DNA from 2 places in the Bradyrhizobium sp. Kon58 genome. Region 1 is predicted to be linked to the other one. Evidence: predicted binding sites of a transcription regulator. Region 1 holds the regulator's gene; the other holds the start of a gene.
What was found. Region 1 encodes PhoB, which activates phosphate uptake and scavenging genes when phosphate is short. Its sites were predicted from a motif close to TGTCATNNANCTGTCAT; they were not measured.
Positions count from the first base shown of each region.

Region 1 (10,834 bases):
GGCCAGCGCCAGGAAATGCGTGAAGCGCAGCACGTCAAGGTCGGCCTTGTCGATCGGATACATCCACTGCTCGAGCCGCTTCGGCATGAAGTGGGAGAGCTGCGGCACATACCAGGTCAGCGTCACGTAGAATGCCGCAACCAGATAAGCGATCGCGATCCACATCGTCACCCGCGAAGCCAGAATGTGCGACATCCGTCGCGCACCCCCGAGCGCGCACCATGCCCCGAACACGAACAGCAATTGCCAGGCGAAGGGATTGAAGGCCCAGAAGCCGTTGGGATAGGCCGACAGGTAGAGATCGTATTCCCAGGTCACCGCGTAGAGCGCGACCGAGAGGCCGAGCGTCACGTCGGGGCGCCATTTCATCAGCCACAGGATCAAGGGCAGCGCCAGCATCAGCACGATGTAGAGCGGCAACACGTCCATGTTGACGGGACGGAAGCGCAGCAGCAGCGCCTGCACGATCGTGACGTCGGGCTGCTTCAGGAAATCCATGATGCCCATCTCTTCGGTGTAGAGCGGGTTCTCGAACCTGGTCGCGACGTAGGAGATCTCGGCAAGGAAGATCGTGAACAGGAAGACGTGGGCGACATAGATCTGCCAGACGCGCCGCAGGATGCGCGCGGTGGCGACGACGATGCCGGATTCCAGCATCGCCCGACCGTAGACGAAGGCGGCGGTATAGCCGGAGATGAAGATGAAGATCTCGGTGGCGTCGCTGAAGCCGTAATTGCGGATCGTGAACCAGGTCAGAAGGCTCGGCGGCAAATGGTCGATGAAGATCAGCCACAGCGCGAGGCCGCGGAACAGGTCGAGCCGGAGCTCGCGCTCGCCGATGGCGGGCAGCGAAATGGCCGGCGCGGCCGCGCGCCGCTTCGCCCCCGCGGACTTGACCTCCACAGGTTTGGCGGTTCCCGCGATCGTCGATCCCGTCACTTGGTCGGCAATGGTCATCGGGGGCCTAAAAACCCTTCCGCAAATCGCGACGTGGCAAGGAGTGTACCGGTCCGGCCGTCATCTCGCAAAGCGACCGGATCACATGCAAGTACGTTTGGACCTACACTTGGACGTGTACTTCCCTGCGAATTCTGGCGGGACGATGTCGCCAGGACCGCCTCCGGCGTTTGGTTCCCGGGCGGTTTTCGGTATGATGGCAATCATGTACCGCGCCGTGACCCGCCAGATCGAAGTGACCGTCGAGCCGAACTTTGTTCCGGAACAGTCGTCGGCCGACCGCTCCCGTTATTTCTGGGCCTACACCATCGTCATCACCAATTCCGGCGACGAGACCGTGCAGCTCAAGACGCGGCACTGGATCATCACCGACGCCACCGGCCGGCAGCAGGAGGTGAAGGGCGAGGGCGTCGTCGGCGAGCAGCCGACGCTCGCCCCCGGCGAACGCTTCGAATACACCTCCGGCGTACCGCTCACGACCGCCTCGGGCTTCATGACCGGCCGCTACCAGATGGTCAGCGCAACCGGCGAACGCTTCGAGATCGACGTGCCGACGTTCTCGCTGGACAGCCCGGATAACAAGAGGGTGTTGAATTAGCGCTGGAAATGGTGGGCACGCTTCGCTTTGCCCACCCTCCGGCACCGCGCTACGCGTCTTCCACGCCCGCCTCATCCGGTGTGAACTCGTACACCGAGCTGCAGAACTCGCAGGTCACGACGATCTTGTCGTCCTTGACCATCGCGGCACGGTCGTCGGACGAAAAGCTCTTCAGCATCGATGCGACCGCATCGCGCGAGCAGGAGCATTGCGCCTTCAAGGGCAGCGGATTGAACACGCGCACGCCGCGCTCATGAAAGAGACGGTAGAGCAGCCGCTCACCGGACAGCTCGGGATCGATCAGCTCGACATCTTCGACGGTCTCGATCAGCGAGCGCGCCTCGACCCAGGCATCGTCTTCGGCGACGGCATGCACCTCGACGCCTTCGGGCGCATCGCCGGGATGCAGATCGGGCTGCCGCGCGCGCTCGGGCGCCTTCGGCAGGAACTGCATCAGCATGCCGCCGGCACGCCAGCGATGCTTGCCGCCGTCGTTCGACCGCCACTCCTCGCCCACGGCGAGGCGCACACGGGTCGGGATCTGCTCGGAGCGCAGGAAATATTCGTGAGCGGCGTCTTCGAGACTGCCGCCGTCGAGCGCGACCAAGCCTTGGTAGCGGCTCATGTCGGGGCCCTGGTCGATGGTCATGGCGAGATGACCGTGGCCCAGCAGCGCGCCGGAATCTTTTGCATCGCCGAGGCGCGCGGCGTCGTAGCGCGCATAGGCGCGCAGACGATCCGGCGCCTGGTAGTCCACGACCAGGAACGACACCGGACCGTCGGTCTGGGCCTGGAGGATGAAGCGGCCCTCGAACTTCAGCGCTGAGCCGAGCAGCGTGGTCAGCACGATGGCCTCGCCGAGCAGCTTGCCGACCGGCGCCGGATAATCGTGCTTGGTCAGGATCTCGTCGAGCGCCGGACCAAGCCGCACCAGCCGACCGCGCACGTCGAGCGCGTCGACCTCGTAGGGCAGCACGGCGTCATCGATCGGAACCGCGGATGGCGCGCGAACCGGGCCCTCGGGCCCGGTTTTCATGTCAGGGGATTGGGAAACCATGGCGCTTTATCTGGGGTCGGAAGGCGGAATTGGAAGGGGGTGAGGGCTGTGGTCCGGAGGCGGTTGTGGGATTGCAGAACGATACCGCAACATAGGTGTCGTCCCGGCGCAGGCCGGGACCCATAACCGCAGGCTTAGTTTGGCGAAGACCTCGGCCTCGGCCCGCCTGCCACAAGAGAGATTCCGCGGTATGGGTCCCGGCCTGCGCCGGGACGACAAGATTACTTCACCGCGTCGAAGCACCAGGCCAGAATGCCCTTCTGCGCGTGCAGGCGGTTTTCGGCCTCGTCGAACACGACGGATTGCGGACCGTCGATCACCTCGTCGGTGACCTCCTCGCCGCGATGGGCGGGCAGACAGTGCATGAACAGCGCATCGGGCTTGGCCAGCGACATCAGCTGGGCATTGACCTGATAGGGCTTGAGCACGTTGTGGCGATGCTCGCCTTCCTTGTCGCCCATCGACACCCAGGTGTCGGTCACGACACAATCGGCGCCCTTCACGGCGGCTTCAGCATCGGTGCCGAGCATGATCGGCGCGCCGGTCGCCTTGATGAAGTCGCGCATCGCTTTTTTCGGCGCGAGCTCCGGAGGCGTCGCGACATTGAGCTGGAACTTGAAGCGCTCGGCGGCGTGCGCCCAGGACGCCAGCACGTTGTTGTCGTCGCCGGTCCAGGCCACGGTCTTGCCCTCGATCGGGCCGCGATGTTCCTCGTAAGTCATGAGGTCGGCCATCACCTGGCAGGGATGCGAGCGCCGCGTCAGGCCGTTGATGACGGGCACGGTGGCGTTTGCCGCAAGCTCCAGCAGGGCATCGTGATTGAGGATGCGGATCATGATGGCGTCGACATAGCGCGACAGCACGCGCGCGGTGTCGGCGATGGTCTCGCCGCGGCCGAGCTGCATCTCGGCGCCGGTGAGCATGATGGGCTCGCCGCCGAGCTGGCGCATGGCGACATCGAACGACACCCGCGTCCGCGTCGAGGGGCGCTCGAAGATCATCGCCAGCGTCTTGCCTTCGAGCGGCCTGACCGGCTGATGCGCCTTCTGCTTCGCCTTCATCGCGGTGGACGCGGCCAGCATGCGCTTGAGCTCCGACAGCGGCAGCTCGTTGATGTCGAGGAAGTGCTTCGGTGCTTTATCGGGCGACTTGCTCATCAGCTTGCCGCCCGCTTGTTGCCGGACAACGCCGTGCAGGCGCGCTCGAGCCGCCCGACGCTGTCCTCGATCTCGGCTTCGGTGACGATCAAAGGCGGCAGGAAACGCACGACATTGTCGCCGGCGCCGACGGTGAGCAGCTTTTCGGCACGCAAGGCGGCAACGAGATCGCCGGAAGGCACCACGGCCTTGATGCCGATCAGGAGGCCCTCGCCGCGCACTTCGCTGACGACATCGCCATGACGGTCGATCACGGAGGCGAGCTTCTGCTTGAGCAGCAGCGACATCCTCTGCACGTGGTCGAAGAAGCCGGGCTTGAGCATCACGTCGAGCACGGCATTCGCAGCCGCGATCGCGAGCGGATTGCCGCCGAAGGTCGAGCCGTGCGAGCCCGGCGTCATGCCGGACGCCGCTTCCGCGGTCGCAAGGCAGGCGCCGATCGGGAAGCCGCCACCGAGCGCCTTGGCCAGCGACATCACGTCGGGTTCGACGCCCAGGCGGCGGTATGCGAACAGATCGCCGGTGCGGCCCATGCCGGTCTGCACCTCGTCGAAGGCGAGCAACAGACCCTTCTCGTCGCAGAGCTGACGCAACGCCCTCAGGAAGGCGGGCGTTGCCGAACGCACACCGCCCTCGCCCTGGATCGGCTCGATCAGGATGCCGGCGGTCTGCGGACCGATCGCCTTTTTCACCGCATCGAGATCGCCATGAGCAACCTGGTCGAAGCCCTCCATCGGGGGTCCGAAACCTTCGAGATATTTTGCCGAACCCGTCGCAGCCAGCGTCGCCAGCGTGCGGCCATGGAAGGCGCCTTCGAAGGTGATCATGCGATAGCGGTCGGGATGGCCCTTCGCGGCGTGATAACGGCGCACGACCTTGATCACGCATTCCAGCGCTTCGGCGCCGGAATTGCAGAAGAACACGAAGTCCGCGAAACTTTCATTGCACAGGCGCGCGGCGAGCTTTTCGCCGTCCGGGCTCTGGAACAGGTTCGACATGTGCCAGAGCTTCGTGGCCTGCTCCTGCAACGCCGCGACCAGTGCCGGATGGGCATGGCCGAGCGCATTCACCGCCACCCCGGAGGTGAAATCGAGATAGCGCTCGCCATTGGTCGCGATCAGCCAGCAGCCTTCGCCACGCTCGAAACCGAGGTCGGACCTGGCGAAAACGGGGAGCAAATGCGGCGCTGCGCTGTTAGTCATGACGGTCACTTGAATGTTGCGGACGGTGTGTGCGTGCATTGCGCAACGCACCATCGACCGGCCCGGAAAACGAAACGTGCCGCCTCTTGAGGGCGGCACGTGCGACTATCTTAGGCCTGGTGAAACGGGTGTCAATGCCGCCCGGAAAGCCTCGCGAAACGCTGAATCCGTAGTCTTGCGGTGCCGATTTTGCGGGATTTAGCCACGGAACATGTGGAAGCGAGTCGGCGGACTCTTGCGCGGGAGTCACGCCATATTGTAGCGTTTGGATTGTCAGATACGACATCTCGTGCAGTGGTTCTGATCTTTAAGTCCTTATGTACCGGCGTAAACGTTCGGGCGTTCAAGACGCGCCCGGCGAGCCTTAAGGGATTCTGACGGCACGGGTTTTTGAAGGCTTAGGCATTCGCTGCGAGGCCCCAGGATGGCTGGCGCGCAGCGAGGGAAAGGGTGCAATGACGGTTTTGACCTGGTCCGATGATCGCGTCGAGCAGCTGAAAAAGCTCTGGGAGGCCGGACTTTCGGCCAGCCAGATCGCGGCGGAGCTCGGCAATGTGACCCGCAATGCCGTGATCGGCAAAGTGCACAGGCTCGGCCTTTCGGGCCGCGCCAAGAGCCCATCGTCGGCAGCGCCCCGGCCGCGCAAGGCGCGCCCCGCGCAGCACATGATGCGGGTGAGCCGCCCGATCTCGCGCGGCAACACCGCGCTGGCGCAGGCCTTCGAGGTCGAGGCTGAGCCGGATCCGGTCACCTACGACAACGTGGTGCCGATGAGCCAGCGGCTGTCGCTGCTGGAATTGAACGAGGCGACCTGCCATTGGCCGGTCGGCGATCCCTCGAGCCCGGACTTCTTCTTCTGCGGTGGACGGGCGTTGTCCGGCCTGCCCTACTGCGCCCAGCACTCGCGCGTTGCGTACCAGCCGGCGTCGGATCGGCGCCGCGCACCGGTGAAGCCGGGTCCGCGGTAAGCTAGCGCACGATCAGTCATCACGCGCGGCGCCTCAACAAATGCAGTGTCGTCCCGGCGAAGGCCGGGACCCATACTCCGAGCACTTAGTTGTTGTGCGAAAGGGTAACTCCGAGTCTTCGCCAAACCGCGCCCTGTGGTTATGGGTCCCGGCCTTCGCCGGGACGACATCGGACATGTCACGGCAGTTAGTAACCTAACCGCAGAAACCTACACCTGCTCCGCCTTCGCAAACCGATCATCCAGCGCGTAACCGGCGCCGCGGACGGTGCGGATCGGGTCCTGCTCGCGGCCGAGATTGAGCAACTTACGCAGGCGGCCGATATGCACGTCGACGGTACGCTCGTCGATATAGATGTCGCGGCCCCAGACGCTGTCGAGCAGCTGCTCGCGCGAGAACACCCGTCCCGGGTGCTCCAGGAAGAACTCCAGCAGGCGATATTCGGTCGGACCGAGATCGATCGGCCGGCCCGAGCGCGCCACGCGGCGCTTGTCGCGGTCGAGCTCGATGTCGCCAAAAGCAAGGACGGTGGCGAGCCGCTCGGGGCTTGCGCGCCGCAGCAGGCCTTTCACGCGCGCCAGCAGCTCCGGCACCGAGAACGGCTTGACGATGTAATCGTCGGCGCCGGTCGCAAGACCCCGCACCCGCTCGCTCTCCTCGCCGCGCGCGGTGAGCATGATGATCGGGAGCTGCTTGGTCTCGGGACGGGTGCGAAGCCGCCGGCACAATTCGATGCCTGACAGGCCCGGCAGCATCCAGTCGAGCACGATCAGATCGGGGATGTGCTCCTTGAGGCGGGTATCGGCGTCGTCGCCGCGCATCACCGTCTCGACGTCATAGCCGTCGCCTTCGAGGTTGTAGCGGAGAAGCTCGGTCAGGGCTTCCTCGTCCTCAACCACCATAATGCGTGCGCCCATCGGGTCGTCGCTCCTTAAGTCTTCAGGTGTTCGGTACCGTGTTGGCAAAGGTCGTCATGTCGCCCTTCGGCCGCTTGTCGGTGATCGCCTGGCCCTCGATCATGTAGAACACGGTCTCGGCGATGTTGGTGGCGTGGTCGCCGATCCGCTCGATGTTCTTGGCGCAGAACATCAAATGAATACAGAACGAGATGTTGCGCGGATCCTCCATCATGTAGGTCAGGAGCTCGCGGAACAGCGAGGTGCAGATGGCGTCGACTTCCTCGTCACCCTTCCACACTGCCATCGCCGCCGGCAAATCATGCGCGGCATAAGCGTCCAGCACCGACTTGACCTGCTGTTGCACGAGGTCGGTCATGTGCTCGAGGCCGCGGAACAGCTTGAGCGGATGGAAGTCCGTCTCCAGCGCCGCGACGCGCTTGCCCATGTTCTTGGCGAGGTCGCCGATGCGCTCGAGATCGGTCGCGACGCGCATGGCGCCGACGATCTCGCGCAGATCGACCGCCATCGGCTGGCGGCGGGCGATGGTGAGCACCGCGCGCTCCTCGATGCGCTTCTGCAGCGCGTCGAGCTCGGTGTCGATGGCGACGACACGCTGGCCGAGGGGGACGTCGCGGCGGATCAATGCGTCGACGGACTCGACGATCATGCGCTCGGCGATGCCGCCCATCTCGGCGACCAGGCGCGTGAGTTCCTGGAGGTCGGTGTCGAAGGCCTTTGCGGTATGTTCAGAACCCATGTCGCGTCTCCTAGCCGAACCGGCCGGTGATGTAATCCTGCGTGCGCCGGTCGGTCGGCGACGTGAAGATTTTGCTGGTGTCGTCGAACTCGATCAGCTCGCCGAGATACATGAAGGCAGTCTTGTCGGAGACGCGCGCCGCCTGCTGCATGTTGTGGGTGACGATCGCGATCGTGTAATCCTCGGACAGCTCCTGGATCAGCTCCTCGACCTTGGCGGTCGAGATCGGGTCGAGCGCCGAACAGGGTTCGTCGAACAGGATCACCTCGGGCCGCACCGCGACGGTGCGGGCGATGCAGAGGCGCTGCTGCTGGCCGCCGGAGAGCGACAGGCCTGAGGCGTTGAGCTTGTCCTTGACCTCGTTCCACAGCGCGCCGCCGCGCAGCGCCTTCTCGACGCGGCCGTCCATCTCGGACTTCGAGATCTTCTCATAGAGACGGATGCCGAACGCGATGTTCTCGTAGATCGTCATCGGGAACGGCGTCGGCTTCTGGAACACCATGCCGACGCGGGCGCGCAGCAGATTGAGGTCCAGCTTGCCGTCGAGAATGTTGGTCTGGTCGAGCATGAGCTGACCGGTGGCGCGCTGGCCGGGATAGAGGTCGTACATCCGGTTGAAGATGCGCAGCAGGGTCGACTTGCCGCAGCCCGACGGGCCGATGAACGCGGTGACACGGTTGGCGCCGAGTGTCAGGTTGATGTTCTTCAGCGCGTGGTGCTCGCCGTAATAGAAGTTCAGGTTGCGTACGGTCACCTTGGGCGGCGCCTCCGGCAGCACCGGCGCGTGCGGCAGGCCACCGGACGCGCTCATCGATACGGAAAGATCACTCATTTTGCGGTCCTCTCGGCGCCAAGGATGCGCGCGCCAATATTAAGGGCAAGAACGGTCAGGGTGATGAGCAGCGCTCCGCTCCAGGCCAACTGCTTCCAGTAGGCATAGGGGCTCTGCACGAAGTTGTTGATGGTGACAGGCAGGTTCGCCATCGTCTTGTTCAGGCCGAGGCTGAAGAACTGGTTCGACAGCGCGGTGAACAGCAGCGGCGCGGTTTCACCGGCGACGCGAGCGGTCGCGAGCAGCACGCCGGTGATGAGACCCGATCGGGCAGCCCGATAAGCGATCCGCTTGATCACCAGCGAGCGCGGCAGGCCGAGCGCCGAGGCCGCCTCGCGCAACGCGTTCGGCACCAGCAGCAGCATGTCCTCGGTCGTGCGCAGCACCACCGGGATCACGATGACCGCGAGCGCGAGCGAGCCTGCGATCGCCGAGAAGCCGCGCATCGGCACCACCACCGCGCCGTAGATAAACAGGCCGATGATGATCGAGGGTGCCGAGAGCAGGATGTCGTTGATGAAGCGGATCACCGAGGTCAGCCGGTCATTGCGGCCGTATTCGGCGAGATAGGTGCCGGCGAACATGCCGAGCGGCGCGCCGATGCCGACGCCGATCACCGTCATGATCAGCGAGCCGACGATGGCGTTGAGCAGGCCGCCCTCGTTCGATCCCGGTGGCGGCGTGTTCTCGGTGAACAGCTGGACATTGAGTCCCGCCACGCCGTTGTAGAGCAGCGTAATCAGGATCAGCGCGAGCCATGTGACGCCGAAGGCGGTTGCGGCGATGCAGAGCCCGCGGACGACGATGTCCTTGCGGCGTCGGCGTGAATAAATCGGGTTCATGGCGCTAGTTCCCCGCCTTCTTTTCCAGCCGCATCAGCATCAGCCGCGCCGCTGCGAGCACGAAGAAGGTCAGCACGAACAGCAGGAGGCCGAGCAGGATCAGGCCGGACTGGTGCAGGCCGTCGCTCTCGGCGAACTCGGATGCGATCGCCGCCGAGATCGTGGTGCCGGGGGCGAAGATCGAGGACGAGATCCGGAACGAGTTGCCGATGATGAAGGTCACCGCCATGGTCTCGCCGAGCGCGCGGCCCAGCGCCAGCATGACGCCGCCGATGACGCCGACGCGGGTGTAGGGGATCACCACGCTGCGGACGACTTCCCAGGTGGTGCAGCCGACGCCGTAGGCGGCTTCCTTCAGGACCGGCGGCACCGTCTTGAACACGTCGACCGAGATCGAGGTGATGAAGGGCAGCACCATGATGGCGAGGATCAGCGCGGCATTGAACAGGCTGAGATAGGACGGCGGACCTGCGAAGATCGCGCCCAGCACGGGCACGCCGTCGAAGATCTTGATCATGAAGGGCTGGAACGTGTTGGCGAGGAACGGACCCAACACGAAGAAGCCCCACATGCCGTAGATGATCGAGGGGATGCCGGCGAGCAGCTCGATCGCCATGCCGATCGGGCGCCGCAGCCATTGCGGGCAGAGCTCGGTGAGGAAGATCGCAATGCCGAGACCCACCGGAATGGCGATCAGCATCGCGATGAAGGAGGTGACGAGCGTGCCGTACATCGGCCCGAGCGCGCCGAGCACCGGCGGATCGGCGGACGGCGCCCAGCGCTGCGTCCACAGGAACGAGACCCCGAATTCCTTCATCGCCGGGAAGGCGCCGACGATCAGCGAAATGATGATGCCGCCGAGGATCAGAAGCACCGAGATCGCGGAGAGCCGCGTGATCCAGTAGAAGGTGACGTCCCCGAGCTTGAACGCGCTCAAGGCCTTGGCGCGATCATACGGTCCGGCGTCGTCGATTACATCGCTCTGAACGGCCATCTCTGCCACGCCGATCCCCTGTACTAAATAGTATACGTTTTTTGTTGGTCCCGCGCCCCGGATGCGGCGCAGCGCATCCGGGGCACGAGCGTCGCGAGCCTAGCTCTTGATTTCGGCAGCCCAGGTCTTCTCGATCAGCTGAACGACCGGGTCCGGCATCGGGATGTAGTCGAGCTCTTCAGCCGCCTTGCCGCCGCTCTTGAAGGCCCAGCGGAAGAACTTGATGGCTTCCTGCGAGGCCGCCTTGTCGGTCGCGTCCTTGTGCATGAGGATGAAGGTCGCCGCCGTGATCGGCCAGGACTTCTCGCCGGGCTGGTCGGTCAGGATGACGTAGTAGCCGGGAGCCTTGGCCCAGTCGGCGTTGGCGGCGGCCGCCTGGAAGGCTTCGACGGTGGGCTGCACCGGCTTGCCGGCCTTGTTGACGAGACCGGTGTAGGTCAGCTTGTTCTGCTTGGCATAGGCGTACTCGACATAGCCGATCGAGTTCTTGGTCTGGCTGATGTTGCCCGAAACGCCTTCATTGCCCTTGGCGCCGACGCCGACCGGCCACTCGACCGCGGTACCTTCACCG
Region 1 covers NZ_JBVVOT010000016.1:20,634-31,467, reverse strand. Annotated here, with positions in the region: gene AC0L20_RS24155 (OpgC domain-containing protein) at 1-957, opposite strand, end outside; gene apaG (Co2+/Mg2+ efflux protein ApaG) at 1,163-1,555, shown strand; gene AC0L20_RS24145 (Hsp33 family molecular chaperone) at 1,605-2,612, opposite strand; gene argF (ornithine carbamoyltransferase) at 2,834-3,769, opposite strand; gene AC0L20_RS24135 (acetylornithine transaminase) at 3,769-4,971, opposite strand; gene AC0L20_RS24130 (GcrA family cell cycle regulator) at 5,427-5,939, shown strand; gene phoB (phosphate regulon transcriptional regulator PhoB) at 6,149-6,856, opposite strand; gene phoU (phosphate signaling complex protein PhoU) at 6,879-7,595, opposite strand; gene pstB (phosphate ABC transporter ATP-binding protein PstB) at 7,606-8,427, opposite strand; gene pstA (phosphate ABC transporter permease PstA) at 8,424-9,269, opposite strand; gene pstC (phosphate ABC transporter permease subunit PstC) at 9,274-10,263, opposite strand; gene pstS (phosphate ABC transporter substrate-binding protein PstS) at 10,363-10,834, opposite strand, start outside.

Region 2 (5,879 bases), on a different contig from region 1:
TGGCCGGTCCGAAGCGCCCGGAAGGCCGCATTGCGCTGCCGTCCGTGGCCGAGGGCTTCTCGCTCGCCCTCGCCAGCGAATACAAGAAGGCCGAGGAGCCGGAGAAGCGCTTCGCCGTCGAGGGCAAGAAGTTCGACATCGGCCATGGCGACGTCGTGATCGCCGCGATCACCTCCTGCACCAACACCTCGAACCCGAGCGTGCTGATCGGGGCCGGTCTGCTGGCGCGCAACGCCGCCGCGAAGGGCCTCAAGGCAAAGCCGTGGGTGAAGACCTCGCTCGCCCCGGGCAGCCAGGTGGTGGCGGCCTATCTCGCCGATTCCGGTCTCCAGGCCGATCTCGACAAGGTCGGCTTCAACCTGGTCGGCTTCGGCTGCACCACCTGCATCGGGAATTCCGGTCCGCTGCCCGAGGAGATCTCGAAGTCGATCAACGACAACGGCATCGTCGCGGCTGCCGTGCTCTCCGGTAACCGCAACTTCGAAGGCCGCGTCTCGCCGGACGTGCAGGCGAACTACCTCGCCTCGCCGCCGCTCGTGGTCGCCCACGCGCTCGCGGGCACCGTCACCAAGAATCTCGCCGTCGAGCCGCTCGGTGAAGGCAAGGACGGCAAGCCGGTGTACCTCAAGGACATCTGGCCGACGACGAAGGAGATCAACGCCTTCATGAAGAAGTTCGTGACCGCGGCGATCTTCAAGAAGAAGTATGCCGACGTGTTCAAGGGCGACACCAATTGGCGCAAGATCAAGACGGTCGAGAGCGAGACCTATCGCTGGAACATGAGCTCGACCTATGTGCAGAACCCGCCCTATTTCGAAGGCATGAAGAAGGAGCCGGAGCCGGTCACCGACATCGTCGAGGCCCGCATCCTCGCCATGTTCGGCGACAAGATCACCACCGACCACATCTCGCCGGCCGGTTCGATCAAGCTCACCTCGCCCGCCGGCAAATACCTCAGCGAGCACCAGGTGCGTCCGGCCGACTTCAACCAGTACGGCACCCGCCGCGGCAACCACGAAGTCATGATGCGCGGCACCTTCGCCAATATCCGCATCAAGAATTTTATGCTCAAGGGCGCGGATGGAAATATCCCTGAGGGCGGTCTGACAAAACACTGGCCAGACGGCGAGCAGATGTCGATCTACGACGCCGCGATGAAGTACCAGCAGGAGCAGGTGCCGCTGGTGGTGTTCGCCGGCGCCGAATACGGCAACGGCTCCTCGCGCGACTGGGCGGCGAAGGGCACGCGTCTGCTCGGCGTCCGTGCCGTGATCTGCCAGAGCTTCGAGCGCATCCACCGCTCCAATTTGGTCGGCATGGGCGTGCTGCCGCTGACCTTCGAGGACGGCACCTCCTGGTCCTCGCTTGGCCTGAAGGGCGACGAGAAGGTCACGCTGCGTGGTCTCATCGGCGATCTGAAGCCGCGCCAGAAGCTGACCGCCGAGATCGTCTCCGGCGACGGTTCGCTGCAGCGCGTTTCGCTGCTCTGCCGCATCGATACGCTGGACGAGCTCGAATACTACCGCAACGGCGGCATCCTGCACTACGTGCTGCGCAAGCTCGCGGCGTAAGCGCGGATTTGTGAACGGTGGCTCACTGCGAAGTGAGTAGTAGGTTACACGAAGGCGGCCTATCACAAGGCCGCCTTCACGCGTTTGCGGCAGGCTTCAGATGGGCCCGCCCGGCGGAGAACCTCACGCTTTGGACGGTTACTTTGGCGGACGAAAGTGCGAGGCCCGTAAGACTACGGTGACCATCCGGCGGTAAGATTTCCCTCTCACGAGCAATGGTGTGCGGCGTTCGACATGACAACAATGACGGCTTCTCATCTGGTTTCACGTAACGTGATCTCGAGGTGGTCCGGCGCCCTCTGGTCGGGTGCACTTGGTCTCTGTGCGATCGTCGCCGTCATTCGTCCTGCCGAGGCTGATCCCCGCGCCGTTGTCGAATTGTTTACCTCGCAGGGCTGCTCCTCCTGCCCACCGGCCGACAAGATCATCGGCGACCTCGCCCGCGATCCCTCGATCATCGCGCTGAGCATGCCGATCGACTATTGGGACTATCTCGGCTGGAAGGACACATTGGCCGATTCGCGCTTCTCTGCACGGCAGCGTGCCTATTCGCGCATGCGCGGCGACCGCGAAGTCTACACGCCGCAGGTCGTGGTCAACGGCTCCACGCATGTCGTCGGCAGCGACCGCACCGGCATCGAAAGCGCGATCGGCAAAACCGACAAGGGCACGGGCGTGATGAGCGTGCCGGTGACGATGTCGCTCGCGGGCAAGCAGATCAACGTCTCGGTGGCCGCGAGCAACGAGCCGACGGCGTCCCACGGCGAGGTCTGGATCTGCTCGATTGCGAAGTCGGTGCCGATCGCGATCAGCCGCGGTGAAAATCGCGGACAGCAGGTGATCTATCACAACGTGGTGCGCAATCTGCTGAAGGTCGGCGACTGGACTGGCCGTCCGGAAAGCTGGACGGTGCCGATCGAGAACCTCACGCGCGACGGCGTCGACGGTGCTGTGGTCTATGTCCAGGACGGCAGCCGGGAAAAGCCGGGCCCGATGCTGGGCGCGGCGTACACGTCGCTGCACTAACGCGCACACTTCGAATCTTCCGATTCAAGCACACTTTCAATCCTCATGTGAGGAGCGCACTCCTGCGCGCGTGGCGGACGATGCTGCGCATCGCCGCGAGAACCATGCAGGCCCTGCTGAGGCAGCTCGGCCTCGATCCTTCGAGACGCCGCTTCGCGGCTCCTCAGGATGAGGGGAGGGAGTGTTCTCGCTGATGAGGAAAAAGTCCGTCGAAGCGGAAACATCCCGACACAAACAAAACCGACCCCAAACAAAAAAGGACCAACTCGCGTTGGCCCTCCTTGTCGTGCGAACAGACCCGATCCTAACGGCCCCGGGGGGCTGGGGGCTGAGGAATCCGGAACCGAAAGGACCGGGTCAACGCACACAAGTCTTTTCGCAATGCAGGGCGGCAGTCGCTTGGCGGAAAAGCGGCGACACTATGATTCCTGCTAACGATCCCGTGACGGTTTGCCGCGACAGAGTTCCACCGCTGCGTGTGGGCGGTTTACTCCGGTCCAGCGTCCTTACAGGGGCCCCTTGCAGTGGGGAACAGTTGGCGCGATCATGCAACTGTCATGATCCGCGGTTCCGGGGACGGTCTTCGCGGACGCGGTCATGCTGATGCGACAGGAGGCGGCCTATGAGTCTGTCGGAGGATGCCGATCCGAGCGAACAGCGCGCGGCGGCGCGCCCCGCCGCTTCGAATGCGCAGCTGAGCCGCGTGACGTTCAACCGGCTCGAGCTGCACCGTATTCTCAATCTCTACGGCCGGATGGTCGCCGACGGCGAGTGGCGCGACTACGCCATCGACTTCCTCAGGGATCGCGCCGTGTTCTCGGTCTTTCGCCGCGCCTCGGAAGTGCCGATCTATCGAATCGAGAAGGATCCGCGCCTCGCGCGCAAGCAGGGCATGTACAGCGTGATCTCGGCGACGGGTCTGATCCTGCGCCGCGGCCACGAGCTGGAGCGCGTGCTCCTGGTGATCGATCGCAAGCTGGCGGTGGTCTGACGAAGGCTTACTTCACCGGTACCGTAGTCGCGCCCTCACCAAGATCCCGCTGCATCATCACCGTGTCCAGCCAGCGGCCGAATTTCAGCCCGACGCTGGGATGCGTGCCGATCATCTTGAAGCCGGCCTTGGTGTGCACGCCGATCGAGCCGGCATTGGCGGAATCGCCGATCACGGCGATCATCTGGCGGAAGCCGCGCGCCTCGCATTCGATGATCAGCCGCTCCAGCAGGAGCGCCCCGATGCCGCGACGGTGGAAGGATGGATCGAGATAGATCGAGTTCTCGACGGTGAAGCGGTAGGCCGGCCGGGGCCGGTAGGCGCCGGCATAGGCGTAGCCGGCGACGCGCCCGTCGAGGATGGCGACGAAATAGGGGTAGCCGCCGTCGGTCAGCGTACGGTAGCGGCGCGTCATCTCGGCGAGGTCGGGCGGCTCCAGCTCGAACGTCGCGGTGCCCTCGCGGACGGCCTGCTGGTAGATGGCGGTGATGGCGGGAAGGTCGGCCTCAGTGGTGGGCCTGATATCGGGTGCGGACATGCCGCAAGATTAGAGCCTTCCCGGGACGGCTGGAAGAGGCAACGGTGCTTCCTCATACTCCGTCATTGCGAGGAGCCCTTGCGACGAAGCAATCCAGAAATGCACCGGCGGAGGGACTCTGGATTGCTTCGCTGCGCTCGCAATGACGGTGGGTGTGGAGAGGCCCGCCCAAACAAAAACCCCGGCCTTTCGGCCGGGGCTGGTGTCGTTCCCTCGGGTCTGACGCTTAGTCGCGCTGGCCGAGGAGCTGCAGGAGCAGCGTGAACAGGTTGATGAAGTTCAGGTACAGCGACAGCGCGCCGGTGATGGCCGCACGCTCTGCGATGTCACCGCCGGCCGAGGCGTAGCCGTAGATGTAGTCGTTCTTCAGCCGCTGGGTATCCCAGGCGGTGAGGCCCGCGAACACCAGCACGCCGACCACCGACACCACGAACTGCAGCACCGAGCTCGCCAGGAACAGGTTCACCAGGCTCGCGATGACGATGCCGATCAGGCCCATGAACAGGAACGAACCCATTCCGCTCATGTCACGCTTGGTGGTGTAGCCGTAGAGGCTGAGCGCGCCGAAGGTCGCCGCGGTGATGAAGAACACCCGCACGATCGAGGTGTGGGTGAACACCAGGAAGATCGAGGACAGCGAGACGCCCATCAGCGCCGCGAACACCCAGAACAGGATCTGGGCGGTCGAGGGAGCGAGACGGTTGATGCCCGCCGAGATCACGAACACCATGGCGAGCGGCGCGAGCATGAACAGCCACTTCAGCGGGCTGACGAACATCGCGTAGCCGAACGGCGTCAGGAACAGCTTGCCGACGCGGACGGCTTCCGGGGTCGGAACATCCGTCACGGCGGCCATGTAGACGCCGAGCGCGGCCAAGCCGGTGATGGCGAGGCCAATGCTCATGTAGTTGTAGATGCGCAGCATGTAGGCGCGCAGGCCGGCATCGACCGTCGCGGCGTCAACACGCCCGGCGGCCCTGCCGAAAGGAGAAGCGTAGTTACGGTCTAGGTCCGACATGGTCGAATTCCCGTTGGTTGGTCCGGTCCGGCATGAGGGTCGCCATGCCGCCGGTTCGTCAAATTCTATCTCGGATACCGATGTCTGCCGACTAAATTTTGGCTAACAATCGGGGCTCCGAACCCATTCGATATGTGGGAAACTAACACATCCGCTGCAACCGTCCACGCGCGGCTGAATGTCGCCCTTACCTGCAATCCAGACGAGCGGACGTGGTTAATCGCTGGAATCGTGCGATTTCGCTCCCGCGGACCCGCCCGCTACCATTTGTCACAAATTCCGCAACACCGTGGCGGGCTTTTTGTTCAACGCCAGCAGCGTGCCGGCGAGACCCAAGCCGACCGTGACGACCAAGGCAGCCGCGACCACGCCGGCGGCGCTGCCGCCCTGCCAGACGAAGGTGAGGGTCATCAGTCGGGTCACGATCATCCAGGCCGCGACGCTGCCGGCGAAAACGCCGAACATTGCGGTGGCAAGTCCGATCAGGAGGTATTCGAGGGCATAGGCGCCGAGCAGCCGCAGCCGGGTCGCGCCCAGCGTCTTGAGGATCACCGCATCGTAGACCCGGTGGCGATGGCCGGCGGCGAGCGCACCGCCCAACACCAGGATCGCCGAGATCAGGGTCACCGCGCTGGCGCCGCGGATCGCCAGCGCCAGGTTGGTCACGACCGAGCCGACCGTCTCCATCACCTCGCGCACGCGCACGCTCGTCACCATCGGATAGGCGTCAGCGAC
Region 2 covers NZ_JBVVOT010000018.1:94,216-100,094, forward strand. Annotated here, with positions in the region: gene acnA (aconitate hydratase AcnA) at 1-1,571, shown strand, start outside; gene AC0L20_RS26075 (DUF1223 domain-containing protein) at 1,806-2,597, shown strand; gene AC0L20_RS26080 (DUF2794 domain-containing protein) at 3,220-3,588, shown strand; gene AC0L20_RS26085 (GNAT family N-acetyltransferase) at 3,596-4,126, opposite strand; gene AC0L20_RS26090 (Bax inhibitor-1/YccA family protein) at 4,353-5,144, opposite strand; gene AC0L20_RS26095 (ABC transporter permease) at 5,415-5,879, opposite strand, start outside.
Region 2: a site for PhoB is predicted at 3,140-3,156, ahead of AC0L20_RS26080 (DUF2794 domain-containing protein). Genes of this name have one in related genera too.